Linked DNA regions of Streptomyces venezuelae. The protein of the gene in region 1 interacts with the protein of each later gene in a pairwise test. Links are inferred from orthologs where the notes say so. Each region holds a gene or a part of one and is shown in the gene's direction. Other genes may lie near its edges.

Region 1 (7,062 bases):
CGTGGCGGCCAGTGAGGTCGCCGCGCAATTCCACCTCGACGAGGTGGTGTTCGTGCCGACGGGCCAGCCGTGGCAGAAGAGCGCCAAACAGGTCTCGCCCGCCGAGGACCGCTATCTGATGACGGTCATCGCGACCGCGGAGAACCCGCAGTTCTCGGTCAGCCGCATCGACATCGACCGCGGCGGGGCCACGTACACCACGGACACGCTGCGCGATCTGCGTGCCCTCAATCCCGACACGGACCTCTTCTTCATCACGGGTGCCGACGCCCTCGGCCAGATCCTCACCTGGCGGGACACGGAAGAGCTGTTCTCCCTCGCGCACTTCATCGGGGTCACCCGGCCCGGCCACACGCTGGCCGACCCCGGCCTGCCCAAGGGCGGTGTCTCCCTGGTGGAGGTGCCCGCCCTGGCCATCTCGTCCACGGACTGCCGCGCGCGCGTCGCCAAGGGCGATCCGGTCTGGTACCTGGTGCCCGACGGTGTGGTGCGTTATATCGACAAGCGTGAGCTGTACCGCGGCGAATGAGCCGAGAGGGGCACCGGTGAACGACCGACAGTACGACCCTTATGCGGGCAGTGATCCGTATGCGGGCGAGTACGCGGGTGAGTACGCGGCCGACCAGTACCAGGTCGTCGGGTACGACGAGTACGGGCGGCCGGTGTACCAGCAGGTTCCGCAGGCCCAACAGGTTCAGCAGGTCCAGCAGCCGCAGGTGCCCCACCAGTCGCAGCCGCCTCAGCAGTCCCAGGGCTACGGGTACGACCCCTACACGGGTGGGCAGCAGGGGCAGCAGGGGTACGACGCGTACGGCGGGGCCGGAACCTCGTACGACACCACCGAGAGCCCCTACGGGACGGCCGCGCCCCAGGACACCGCCTGGATCCCGCAGCAGCAGCCCGAGCCGCCGGCACCGGAGGCCGCACCCGCACCCGCGCCCCCGCCCCGCCGCGAGCAGCCCGGTGAGTACAAGACCGAGCAGTTCTCGTTCATCGAGGAGCCGGACGAGGAATCCGAAGACGTCATCGACTGGCTGAAGTTCACCGAGAGCCGCACCGAGCGGCGCGAGGAGGCCAAGCGGCGCGGGCGTTCCCGGGTCGTCGCGCTCGTCGTGGTCCTCGCCCTGGTGATCGCCGGCGGCGTCGGCTACCTGTGGTTCGCCGGCAAGCTCCCGGGCCAGTCCGGCGGCGACGATGGCGCGGCCGCCGCCTCGGGGCCGCAGAAGCGCGACGTGATCGTCCTGCACCTGCACAACACGAAGGGTGACGGCACCTCCACCGCACTCCTGGTGAACAACGCCACCACGGAGCGGGGCGCCACCGTCCTGCTGCCCAACACCCTCGCCGTCTCGGACGACGACGGGACGCCGACCACGCTCGGCAAGTCCGTCGACGACGACGGCTCGACCGGCACCCGCGAGGCGATCGACACGGTGCTCGGCACCCAGGTCGAGGGCACCTGGCGCCTCGACACCCCGTACCTGGAGAACCTCGTCGAGCTCGTCGGCAACATCGACATCGACACGAACGCCGACGTGCCCGACCCCAAGGCCAAGAAGAAGGGCGAGGCGCCCCTCGTCAAGAAGGGCGAGCAGCAGACCCTGAGCGGCCGGATGGCCGTCGCGTACGCCACGTACCGGGCGTCCGGCGAGCAGGAGGCCGACCAGCTCCAGCGCTTCGGAGCGGTCATGCAGGGCGTCCTGCGCAAGCTGTCGTCGGACCCGCAGGCGGCCACGACCACCGTGCAGTCGCTCGCCCAGATCCTCGACCCGTCGCTGGAGGACAAGGACCTCGGCGCTTTCCTCGCCAAGCTCGCCGACCGTGCGAAGGGCGGCGACTACAAGACGACGCTGCTGCCGGTGGGCCAGGGCGGCACGCTGACCGACGGCGCCGGAGAGGCCGTGGTCAAGGACGTCCTCGGCGGCGCGGTGAAGAGCCCGGAGAAGGACGCGGCCGTGCGGGTCGGCGTGAAGAACGCCTCCGGGAAGAAGGGCGCCGCCCAGGACGCCCGGGTCTCCCTGGTCAACGGCGGCTACACCTTCATCGACGGCGGCGCGGGCCCGGCCGCCCAGCCCGCCTCGCAGGTCACCTACGCCGACGCGGCCAAGAAGGAGCAGGCCACCGAGGTCGCCAAGACCCTCGGCCTGCCGGCGAGCGCGGTCCGCAAGGGGAGCACGGCGGCCAACGCCGACGTCTCCGTGGTGCTCGGACAGGACTACAGGACCAGGTGAGAGCGGTCGGCGCGGGCCCCGCGGGGCGGCCCGCGCCGGAGCGGTGACGTAATCGTCTGGGGCGCTGTCGGCGGTCCGTGAGACCCTTGGGGTGTATCCACCAGCCGAAGGAAAGCTCACTAGTGACCGCCACGGAACGCTCCACCGAGCTCATCACCGTCGCCGCCCAGGCGGCTGCCGACAAGCTCGCGCACGACATCATCGCGTACGACGTCAGCGACGTGCTGTCGATCACCGACGCCTTCCTGCTCGCCTCCGCGCCCAACGACCGCCAGGTCAAGTCGATCGTGGACGAGATCGAGGAGCAGCTGAACAAGCAGCTCGGCGCCAAGCCGGTCCGCCGCGAGGGCGACCGCGACGCCCGCTGGATCCTCCTCGACTACGTGGACATCGTGGTGCACGTCCAGCACAGCGAGGAGCGCGTCTTCTACGCGCTCGAGCGCCTCTGGAAGGACTGCCCCGAGATCGACCTGCCGGAGGAGGCCAAGGCGACCCGCGGCAAGGCCGCCGAGCACGCCGAGCAGCAGGCCGCGGAGGAGGCCGACCTGGACGGTGAGCTTCGGTGACCCACCGCGGCCCGCGGCTCATCCTGTGGCGGCACGGCCAGACGGCGTGGAACCTGGAGCGCCGCTTCCAGGGCTCCACGGACATCGAGCTGACCGAGACGGGCGTGGCCCAGGCCAAGCGCGCCGCCCGGCTGCTCGCCTCCCTGAAGCCGGACGCCATCGTCGCCTCCGACCTCAAGCGCGCCGCGGCCACGGCCGGTGAGCTCTCCGCGATCACCGGCCTCCCCGTCACGCACGAGGAGGCGCTCCGCGAGACGTATGCCGGCGAGTGGCAGGGGCTGACGCACGACGAGATCATCGCCCGCTTCGGCGACCAGTACGCCGCGTGGAAGCGCGGCGAGGCGGTCCGCCGCGGCGGCGGCGAGCTGGAGACCGAGGTCGCCGACCGGGCCGCCCCCGTCGTCCTGCGCCACGCCGAGAAGCTGCCCGAGGACGGCACGCTGGTGGTGGTCAGCCACGGCGGCACGATCCGTACGACGATCGGTCGTCTCCTCGGTCTCGAACCGCACCACTGGGAGGGGCTCGGCGGCCTCACCAACTGCTGCTGGTCGGTCCTCGGCCGTGGCGCGCGGGGCTGGCGCCTCCTCGAGCACAACGCCGGCACGCTGCCGGAACCGGTGCTCGGCGACGACGACTGAGCCTCCCGGCGGGCGCCCGGACCCGGATTTCACATTCCGGCTGGTCGCAGGCTAAAGTTCTTCTTGTTCGCCCGCCGAGCGGGAAGAACGCAAGGGGCTATAGCTCAGTTGGTAGAGCGCCTGCATGGCATGCAGGAGGTCAGGAGTTCAATTCTCCTTAGCTCCACAGTCCGGAAATCCCGTCCCCATCAGGGGGCGGGATTTTTCTGTGTGCTCCGCCACGACCTCTTCACCCCGGGTCGCGCAGACCGTGGCAGAATCGGACGGCCGGAAGGGGACGCAGCCCGACGGGAGGGAGAGAGCGATGCCTGCGAGCATCTTCGGAGAGGTCGACCACCCCTCCGAAGCGGCGGCGGTACGAGAACGGTCCGCGCTCCGCACGCTCCTCGGCTGCCCTTCCTGCGGCTCGTCCCACGTCGCCCAAGTACTCGGTGACAACGGCGGAGTCTCGTACGTGTGCACCGCCTGCGGCCACAGCTGGAGCTGATCAATGGGTGCACACCGGCGGAAATGCGATTGGTGCGGCAGTGGTACGCCGATCGTCCGCGACATGGAACCGGTCAACCCGGAGTACCAGTACTGGTGCGAGGAATGCGCGCGGGCACTGATCATAAAAGGCGACCCCATCGAGACGTACCGCGAGCTCGAAGGGGAGCCGATCTACGGCAGGCTCCTCGACGAGCACTGCACCCTCAAGCGGTTCTACTCGTTCGCCACCGCGTGACGGCGACCCACAGGAACGTAAAAGCGGTCACTACGTAGAGGGCGGACAGCGTCATCTGGCCATAGTTCTGGCCGAGTTCGAGCCGTCCCGCTCCATGGGGCACCCACCACAGCGCGTACGAGCAGAAGACCAGGTACACGGCTCCGACCCCCGCCCACCGTGCCCGCCCACCCCGTCGCTCGGCCTCCGCCCGCAGGAGCAGCACCATCGGCACGCACCACACCCAGTGGTGCGACCACGACACCGGACTCACCAGGAGCGCCGTCGCGGCGCAGGCGAGCACCGCCCAGGCCCGTTCCCCGCGCAACGCGGCGGCCACCGCCGCCGCGAGGCCCAGCGCGCCGGTCACGGAGGCCGCCAGGGCCCAGAAGGCGCCGGGCTCTCCGGTGTGCAGGAGCCGCGCCAGGACGCCGCGCAGCGACTGGTTCGCGGTGTCCTCCGCCAGACCGACGCGGCCCGCCTCGAAGACCATCCGGGTCCAGAACCGCCATGAGTCGTACGGCAGGACGGCGGCCGCGAGGAGCGTCGCCCCGGCGAACGACGCGGCCGCCACGCACGCGTGCCGCACGATCGGACGCCACGGCCCGCGCCGAGCGGCTTCGGCGGCCCCGGTGAGCAGCAGGAGGACCACGAACAGCGCGGGCGTGAGCTTGATCGCCGCCGCGACGCCGATGCCCACGCCCGCCCAGCGGTGTCCGGGGCGGCGCGACAGGTCCCACAGGACGAGGACGGCGAGCAGCAGGTTGATCTGGCCGTAGCGCAGCGTCGTCCAGACCGGCTCGCACCACACGACGAGGGCGGACGCCCACAGAGCGCCCTCCACGCGCGCGTGCCGATCGCCGTGGACCATCCGCAAGGAGAGGTGCACGAAGGCGATCAGGAGTGCCAGGTTGCCCAGCGTCGCGAGGGTGCGCATGGCCGCCGTGTCCAGCAGGGTCAGCGGCGTGAAGAGCAGCGCCGCGAACGGCGGGTAGGTGGTGGGCAGATGGGCCTCGGTGGCGCGCAGCGCGTAGAGGTCGCCGCCCGCGCGCACGGTCTCGCCCTCGGCCCGGTAGACCATGAGGTCGATCATCGAGACGTCGGCGGCACGCTGGGCGAGCCAGAAGGCCGCGAAGGAGAGCAGGCAGGCCCCGGCGGCCAGTGGCACACGGCGGCGGGCGGCGGGGAGCGCGAGCACGGTCACGAAGTCTGACAGTATCGCCCGTATCCACCCACACCGGCCCAGACCGGAAACGATTTGGTGGAGCACGGGTATGACCGTGTAATGTTGGCGGAGCCGCCGGGGAAACCGGGCGGACAGGCAAGGGGCTATAGCTCAGTTGGTAGAGCGCCTGCATGGCATGCAGGAGGTCAGGAGTTCAATTCTCCTTAGCTCCACAGGATATGAGCGGGCCACCCGAATCGGGTGGCCCGCTTTTTCGTGCCTTCGGCGTCAGCGTGTCCCGCTGTGCGCCGTGACCTACTGCCGTCCGCTGCCGAGTGCGCGGCGGCTCCGGCGCGGCGGGAGCGCGGCGGGCAGCGTCGTGCGGGACGGGGATGCCTCCTTCGGCGCCTCCTCGATGCGCAGGGCGAGTGCGGGGCAGCGCCGCACGGCGCGGGTGGCACGCGCTTCGGAGTAGCGCGGTACGGACGCTTCCGCCACCGACGGGAAGCCGTCGGGGCCCAACTGGATCAGCTCGGGGACGATGTCCGCGCAGAGTCCGTGCCCCTGGCAGAGCGTCCAGTCGACGGCCAGCGTGCGCCCACTGGGAGCCTCTGCGGGCGGTGTGTCCTCCTGGAGGGGGAGGACACCCTCGACGGGACGGCCGCACCCCCCGCCCAGGACGTGCGCGGCGAGGTCGTCCGTGAACGCCGAGATCGACGACTCCAGGAAGGCGGCCGAGCCGTCCGGATGCTTGCACGCACCGCGCCGCTTCACCGCCCGGGTCACCTCGCGCAGCGCCTCCAGAGCGGTCGGTCCGCCGCCCTGAAGGACGTCGGCGAGGCCACGGGCCGCCGCGGGCAGCCCGAGATAGCAGGGGCCGCACTGCCCGCTGCTCTCGGCGGCCAGCCAGTGCGCGACCCGCAGCGACTCGCCCAGCGGGCAGGTGCCCTCGCCGATCGGCAGGATCGCTCCCGCGCCGAGCGCGCCGCCGCACGCGTCCAGGGAGGCGCGGGAGACGACGGCGTCATGTGCCGTCATCCCGTCGAGCCACCTGCCGTGATAGCCGCCCGTCAGCACGCCCTGGGGGAGTGCGGGTGCGCCGGCCAGCTGAAGGACGTACTGGAGAGGCACGCCGGTGGGGACCTCGACGACCATCGGCCGGGCGACCGCTCCGGAGAGGGTCAGCAGGACGGTGCCGGGTTCGTCGCGCAGGCCGGTGCGGCAGTAGCGGTCGGCGCCCGTCCTGGCGGCGACGGCGAGCTGCGCGAAGGTCTCCGCGTTGGAGAGCAGGGTGGGGGCGCCGCCCACTCCGGAGTCCGACGTCCGCACTTTGCGCCCGGGCGGCAGCGGGGGGCCGCCGTCCGCCGAGCGGACGAGGGCGGAGGACTCCCCGGTGACCATGCGCACCGGATTGCGCTGCACGCGCGCGCGGAGGGCCGATCCCCGGCGGTTGCCGAGGCCGCGCTCGGCCAGCGCGGTGCGCATCGACGCCTCGGTCGAGTCGCGGGTCACGCCGACGACCAGGGTGCGCGCCCCGATGGCCTCGGCGGCGAGGAGGGCGCCGTCGAGGATCAGGTGCGGTGCGCGGTTGATCAGGACGGTGTCCTTGCGGCAGGCGGGCTCGTCCTCGCTGCCGTTGACGACGACCACGGGGCGTATGCCGCGCCGGATCGCCGCGTCGGCGACGGACCGCAGCTTGCGGGCGAAGGGGAAGCCCGCACCGCCGCGGCCCCGCAGTGCGATGTCCTCGGCGAGGCGG
Region 2 (7,217 bases), 1.8 Mb from region 1 along the record:
GGGCCTCGGTGCCCGCGTTCTTCGACTCCGCGCTCGCCGGGGCGGCGGCGGGCGTGCGCCTGGAGGAGAAGCACTGCAGGCTGCTGCCCGTCGAGCCGGGCCTGGAGAGCTCCCCGTTCGGCAGCAAGGACGGGCTGCTCGGCTGGTGGGTGGCGTACGACGAGAAGTCGGGGACACGCAGGGCGTGTTCCGTCGACGGCACCTCGGGCCCGGCGACGGACGCCGGCCGCCCGACCGCTCCCCTGCGGCTGCCCGCCGGCGCCGTGCTCCACCCGGTCCAGCTCGGCTGGAACGAGTCGGTGGTCGAACTGCGGGACGCGGACGGCGTGGCCGTCGCCCGCGTGCAGATCGGCGACCGGGGCAGCGCCCACGCGGCGGGCACCCGTGTCCTGCCGCCCCTCTGGTACTGGCACGCGCTGCGGCCTCGTGACGAGCGGGGCTCCGCGGCGCTCCGCGCGGTGACCGACACCGATGCCGCCGCGCTCCTGGCCGCCGTCCGCGGCGGCGAGAGCCCCGCCGAGGCCGTCGCGCGACTGCTGCCCGCCGTCACCGACGAAGCGCTCGCGCTGGGCGTGGCCGGGCTCGTCGAGGAGACCGCACGCTGCGCCAAGCGGATCGCCACGCTCGCCGAGCGGGCGCACCGGCAGAGGGAGGCCGGACAGGACACCGCGCCCACCGTGCGGCACGCCCTCGACAGTGTGCTGCGCGAAGCCACGGTGGGCCTGACGGGCACGCAGCACTTCTCCGGGTCGTACCACTACTACGGCAGGTCCGAGCAGGCCACCTCCGCCATGGAGCAACTCGCCGCGCTGCGCCGCGTGTTGGGCCCCAAGGCGCCGGACGGCAAGGCGGGTCTCGGCAGCAGCGGCGTGGCCTGGCTGACGCTCGCCGGGCCCGGTATGGCGGCGCTCGCCGTGCGGGCCGCCGCGCCGACGACGGAGGACGCACACCGCGCGGCCCTCCTCGAATTCCTCGACGCCGTCCTCGCGGTGCGGGCCGATGACGACTCGGTCCTCGTCGATCCGCGCGGGCGGCTGCGGGCGGTGCGGCTCAAGACGTCGTACAAGGCCCGGCCGGAGCGTGTCGGCGAGGTCCTCACCGCGGGGGCGCGGCGCATGCTGATCGTGTCGTGCCAGCGCGTGGAGGGGGACGACGCGTTCTGGAACGGCATCGAGTACGACCCGTCCGGCGCCTTCGGCGCGTGGGAAGGCTTCGCCCTCACCTCTGCCGAGGTGTACGGCGAGCCGGACGACCCGCGCCGGGCGCCCTCGCTGCGGCGGCTGCTCGCGCTCCTGCGGGAGCGGGGGCCGCTGCCCTACCGGCCGGAGCAGGCGACGGAACTCGCCGAGCGCATCGGCGTCGGGCCGATCACCGGGGCGCTGCTGCTGCTCGGCATGCCCGGTCTGGGGAGGTTCGGCAGGGACGGGCTGCTCCCCGCCGAGTTCCTGAAGCCGCTCGGCGCCAAGAGTGCGGAGGCGAAGGCCGCGCGCGGGGCGCTGCAGGATCTGCCCCTCCCCCAGCGCCAGGAGTTCACGGCATCCCTGCTGCCCGCCGCCCCGAACGGCGTCAACACCCTCTGGACGACCGGCTGCGCACTGGACGCCACCAGCGAGCTGTGGCTGGCGGTCCGCGGCAGGCACCGCGTCGCCCCACCCGAACTGGTCGCCCAGGTGGTCGCCGAGATCGGCCCGGGTCCCATCCTCGACCACGTCCTCAACCCCGAGGCGCGGCCCGAACTCACCGGGCGTACCGAGCAGACGCTCGGCGACGGACTGCGCCCGAAGGACCCGGAAGCCCTCCTCGAAGGGCGCGATCTCGTCCCGTACGTGGACATGCTGCGCTGGCTGGCCTACCGCCTGCCGTACGGCGACCCTCTGCGCCCGGTGCTGCCCGAGACGCTGCGCCTCCTCCGCGAACGGCTCGCCGACCCGGGCCTGCTGCTCGACCTGCGGGTGAGCTGGGGCACGGACGGCAAGGTCACCGGCGGACACGTACGGGAGGCGTACGGGCTGCCGCCGCGCGGCGGCGAGGACGGCCTCGGGCTCGTGGCCGCGGGCCCCGCGCTGGTCCTCGCCCCGATGCAGCACCGCAACGACTGGGACGCCGTGTGGGTGCGCCCGTCGGCGTTGCTGCCGGGCGCGAGCGCCGAGGGCGGTCCGGACCACCCGGCACTGACGCTCCTCATCGGCCTCGCCGACAACAGCGACGCGCTGAAGGCGCTGCGGACCCTGATCAGCGACGAGTTCGCCACGCTGCTCGCCGCCGACGGGCCCGCGGGCGCACCGCAGAACCCACTGGTCGGCGCACCCGACCTGGTGCCCGAGGCGGCCCGCCGCCTCGAACTCTCCGAGGACGCGGCCGTGCTCTACCTGATGGTCCTCGCGCTTCCCGACCCGACGGACCGCCGCCAGGCGGCCTGGACCGGCTGGAAGCCCGCCCGTCTGAAGAAGGCCAGAGCGGAACTCGCCGCCACCGACCTGGTGGTGGAGGCCAAGCGGTCCCGGGCGGGGCGCACGCTTTTCCTGCCCGGCGGCTGGCACGACCGCAGCGCGCCCCTGCTGCCCGTGGAGAGCTGGAAGAAGCCGCTGCTCCCGGAGCCGGGCTTCCGGTTCGAGGTGCCCGGGTGCCCGGTGCCCGAGCTGTACGCACGGGCGTGGCAGCGGGTGGTCGACGGGGACGTGCCCGGCTACGAGGAGTTCGAGACGCGGGGCGGCCGCAGGGGAGGCAGGCGATGAACCGGCAGGATCAGGAGCCCACGGTCGGGCGGCAGATGGAGCTGCCCGAGGACCGGTACGCGGAGGAGCTGGCGTTCCTCGCGGCGTACGACGACGGGCCGCGCCCGCCCGGCTGGCGTCTGACGCCCCGCGCGGTGGTGCTCTTCGTCTGCGGTTCGAGCGGCGAGGAGCTGGTCGACGGGGCGGGCCGACGCCTCGTCGTCTCCGGGAAGTTCGTGGGCGAGCGGCAGCTGGTGGAGCGCTGTGTGGTGACGCTCGCGGGCGAGCGCGGACTGCTGCTCGTCGGCGAGCCGGGCACCGCCAAGTCGATGCTGTCCGAACTGCTCGCCGCCGCCGTGTGCGGCACCAGCGCGCTCACCGTGCAGGGCACCGCAGGCACCACGGAGGACCAGCTGCGGTACGGCTGGAACTACGCGATGCTGCTCGCCAAGGGCCCGAGCCGGGAGGCCCTCGTGCCCTCGCCGGTGCTCACGGCGATGGCGCGCGGCGCGGTGGCGCGGGTCGAGGAGGTGACCCGCTGCCTGCCCGAGGTGCAGGACTCCCTGGTGTCCCTGCTCTCCGAACGCCGTGTCTCCGTACCGGAACTGGCGGGTCTCGACGGCGACGACGGCACGGTGCACGCCGTGCCCGGCTTCACCCTCATCGCCACGGCCAACCTGCGGGACCGGGGCGTCTCCGAGATGTCCGCGGCCCTCAAGCGGCGCTTCAACTTCGAGACGGTCGGCCCGATCGGCGACCTCGCCGCCGAGACCGAGCTGGTGCGCAGCCAGGCCACGGCGGCGCTGGCCCGCTCCGGCGCCGCGTTCTCCGTCGACGACACGGTCCTGGAGGCGCTGGTCACCGCGTTCCGTGACCTGCGCTCCGGGCGCAGCGCCGAGGGCTGGGAGGTCGAGCGGCCCTCGACGGTCATGTCGACGGCGGAGGCGGTGCAGGTCGCCACGTCCATGGGGATCGGGGCGGCGTATCTGGGCGACGGGCGGGATGTCGTCCGTACGCTGCCGGGCCACCTCCTCGGCACCGTCCGCAAGGACGACCCGGCCGACCACGCGCGGCTGCTCGGCTACTGGGACGGTCCGGTGCGGCGGCGCGCGGAGGACGGCGCGGGGCTGTGGCGGACGCTGTGGGAGCTGCGTGATGATCTTGGGTGAGGGTGAGGGTGAGGGTGGGGGTGCGGCTGGGGGTGCGGCGGCGGTTGTAGCGGCGGATGTGGCTGTAGCTGGGCGTCGGGATCTTGGGCCGGAGCCGTCGCCGGAGGTGGTGGTCGAGGAGCTGGCCGGGTGTCGTGACCCGTACTTGATCGGTGTGCGGCACCACTCCCCCGCGCTCGCCGCCGCCCTGCCCCGGATGCTGGCGGCAGCGGCGCCCGATGTGCTGTTCGTGGAGCTGCCGGAGGAGTTCGCACCCTGGCTCGATCACCTGGGGGACCCGGAAACGGTGCCGCCCGTCGCGCTGGCGGGCTCCACCGGTGCGGGTGCTGGCGCGGGCAGGCTCGTGTTCCTGCCGTTCGCGGAGTTCTCGCCGGAGCTGGCGGCGATCCGGTGGGCGCGGGAGGCGAAGGTGCCGGTGGTGCCGTTCGACCTGCCGCTGGCGTGCCGGGATTCGGCGGAGAGGGCGTCGGAGGCGGTACCGGCGTCGGCGGCGTCGGTCGTCGAGGTCGGTGACTCCGGCCGGGGCCGTCTGGTGGCCGCGCTCCGGGCGCGGGCCGGACTGCGCCCGGAGGACGACCTGTGGGACCGTCTCGTCGAGACGGCCGCGCCGGGCGCCGCGGCGGAGGCGCTGCGGAGGGCCGCGCTGTTGGTGGGCTGGGCTCTGCGCAGGGACGAGGGCGAGGTGTCGGCGTACGACCTGGCGCGGGAGGCCCATATGCGGCGCCGCCTGGCCGAGCACACGGGCGGTCGGGCCGCGGCCGTGGTGGGGGCGTTTCATGCGGGGGCGCTGGCGCCGGGTGCGGGACGGCTCGGTACAGGGGTGACCGAGCCCGTGGGCGGGTCCGCGGGGGGAGACGTGGTCACCTCCCTCGTGCCGTATGCCTATCCGTTGCTGGACGAGCGGTCCGGGTATCCGGCCGGGATCCGGGATCCGGAGTGGCAGCGCGGAGTGTTCCTGGCGGGTGGTGAGGGCGGGCGGCTGGACGAGCTGTTGCTGGTCACCGCCGTACGCGTCTGTGCGGCGGTCCGTACCGCCGGGCACCCCAGCGGTCCCGCGGACGCGCGTGAAGTGGTGCGGATGGCGCGAGACTTGGCGGCGCTGCGCGGGTTGCCCGCGGCCGGTCGCGGGGAGCTCGTCGAGGCCGTGCAAACCGTTCTCACGCAGGGGCAGCTGCTCGGCCGGGGGCGGGTCGTCGCCGCCGCCATGGAGAAGGTGCTCGTCGGAGAGCGCCGGGGACGGCTCGCCCCGGGCACACCCCGGTCGGGGCTCGGGCCCGCCGTGGAAGCGGACCTCGCCACGCTCTCGCTGCCGACGCCCGAGGCGCCCGCGCGCCGCGAGCTGCGCCTCGATCCGCACCGCTCCGAGCGGGACCTGCGGCGCGACGTGTTCCTGCGGCGCCTGGCGGTCTGTCGTGTCCCGTACGGGGAGGAGGGCGAGGTCGCCCAGATCGGTGAGGCGGCCGCGCTCACCACGCGCTGGACGGTGGGGTGGACGCCGTCGGTGGCGGCGATGCTGGATGTCGCGGGCGTCCACGGCGTGACCCTCGAACAGGCGTCGGCGGGCATGTTGCGCCTGCGCCACGCGGCGGACGTGCGGCACGGCGGGCCGACCGCGGCACAGGTCCTCTCCGGCCTCGCGGACGCCGCGCACTGCGCTCTGCCCGGACTCACGGCCGAACGGCTCGCGGAGACGGCCGAGTTGCTGCCCGCTTCCGGCACGCTTCCGGAGTTGCTCGCGGGGCTGGACCTGTTGAACCGTATCGAGACGGGCCAGATGCCGGGTCTGCCCGAAGGGTGGCGGGCCGCCGAGGTCGCCGCCGTGCGTGAGGAGTTGGGCGCGGCGGGGGTGCGGGCTCTGGACGGACTCGCCGGTTCCGACGAAGTGGCGGACGCCCGCGCGCTGGTGGACCTCGCCGTCCGCGCGGCCGACGAGGGCGGCGGACTGCGGCTCGCGGCCGCGCTGGCCCGCCTCGACGCGGCGGGCACCCCGCTGATCCGGGGCGCGGCGGGCACGGCCCAGGTGCTGCTCGGGCAGCGCGACGCCGACGGCTTCGGCGTCCGGCTCGCGTCACGCGTGGACGGCGCGGCCACGCCCGAACTGCGCGCCGAGCTCAGCGCGTTCCTGCGGGGCACGCTGGTGGCCGCGGGGCCGCTTCTGGAGACCGGCCTGGCCATGGACCCGCTCCTGGAACGCGTCGAGTCCCTCACGGACCGCGCCTTCCTCGACCGACTGCCCGCCCTGCGCGCCGGTTTCGACACGCTGTCGCCCGCGGCGCGCACGCGGATGCTCGCTGCCGTGGAGGACCGTACGGGCCTGTCGGCGGACGCACTCCCGACGGCGGTCGCCGACCACGCGGCCCTCGCCCGGCTCGCGGTGGCGGATGCGGCGGGTCGGGAGGCGCTGGCCGCGGCGTGGCTGACGGCGGGTGTGCCGTCCTCGTACGGGGAGATCGCAGCCGACTCGTCTGCTCCTGCACGGATCCCTGCCTCCAGGACCGCCCCCACCCCGCCCGCCGACTCCGTCCTCGGCGCCCACGAGCGCTGGCGGCTGCTGCTCGGGCGGTCGCGGGGGCTGGGAGGTCGCGCGGGGCGGGTGGCCTCCGCGTTGGACGAGTTGTACGGGACGGGGCGCGGGGAGGGGTCCCGTGGCGAGGAAGGTGCCGGTCACGGGGCGGGAGGCGGCACCGACCCCTCGTACCCCGATGTGCGCGGCTGGTCGGAGGAGCTGGCCGCGCTGTTCGGCCCCGGAGGACGGGAAGAGGTGCTGGCCGCGGCGGCGGACGCCGGCCGCATCGACGCGGCGATGGAGCTCGACCCCGCGACGGTCCGGCCGTCCGTGGAGTTGCTGCGCACCGTCCTGTCGTACGCGGGAGGCATGCCGGAGAGCCGACTCGCCCGGTTGCGCCCCCTGGTGGCCCGCCTGGTGAAGGAGCTGACCGAGGCCCTGGCCACGCGGCTGCGCCCCGCGGTCACCGGCTTCGCGCATCCCCGGCCCACTTCGCGGCCCGGCGGGCCGCTGGACCTCGCACGGACCGTGCGGGCCAATCTGGCGACCGCGCGGCGCGATCCGGCCACCGGCACGGTGACGGTGCTGCCCGAGCGGCCCGTGTTCCGTACCCGGGCGCGGAAGGCGGCGGACTGGCGGCTCGTCCTGGTCGTGGACGTGTCCGGGTCGATGGAGGCGTCGACGATCTGGTCGGCGCTCACCGCCTCCGTGCTCGCCGGGGTGCCCGCGCTCAGCACACACTTCGTGGCCTTCTCCACGGAGGTGCTCGACCTCACCGACCAGGTGGACGATCCGCTCGGCCTGCTCCTGGAGGTGCGGGTCGGCGGA

Evidence for each region.
Region 2: the proteins of rsfS (region 1) and DEJ48_RS34195 interact in binary tests that used the Escherichia coli proteins (3 or more experiments, as listed by UniProt). The link is inferred for Streptomyces venezuelae from one-to-one orthologs.

What each region holds. Positions count from the first base shown.
Region 1 is NZ_CP029192.1:5,963,949-5,971,010, forward strand. Bases 1,231-4,075 are described here. They hold rsfS (ribosome silencing factor), read left to right. Parts: upstream 1,231-2,353; coding sequence 2,354-2,797; downstream 2,798-4,075. Other genes in these bases: DEJ48_RS26120 (LCP family protein), read left to right, coding at 1,231-2,231; DEJ48_RS26130 (histidine phosphatase family protein), read left to right, coding at 2,794-3,435; DEJ48_RS26140 (IS1 family transposase), read left to right, coding at 3,740-3,922; DEJ48_RS26145 (hypothetical protein), read left to right, coding at 3,926-4,075. Also shown: nadD (nicotinate-nucleotide adenylyltransferase), read left to right, coding at 1-529; more of DEJ48_RS26120, read left to right, coding at 546-1,230; more of DEJ48_RS26145, read left to right, coding at 4,076-4,159; DEJ48_RS26150 (glycosyltransferase 87 family protein), read right to left, coding at 4,128-5,342; DEJ48_RS26160 (ferredoxin), read right to left, coding at 5,619-7,062. UniProt on the Escherichia coli protein: Functions as a ribosomal silencing factor. Interacts with ribosomal protein uL14 (rplN), blocking formation of intersubunit bridge B8.
Region 2 is NZ_CP029192.1:7,735,100-7,742,316, reverse strand. Bases 1,808-4,807 are described here. They hold DEJ48_RS34195 (ATP-binding protein), read left to right. Parts: upstream 1,808-2,731; coding sequence 2,732-3,883; downstream 3,884-4,807. Other genes in these bases: DEJ48_RS34190 (DUF5682 family protein), read left to right, coding at 3,990-4,807; DEJ48_RS34200 (hypothetical protein), read left to right, coding at 1,808-2,735. Also shown: more of DEJ48_RS34200, read left to right, coding at 1-1,807; more of DEJ48_RS34190, read left to right, coding at 4,808-7,217.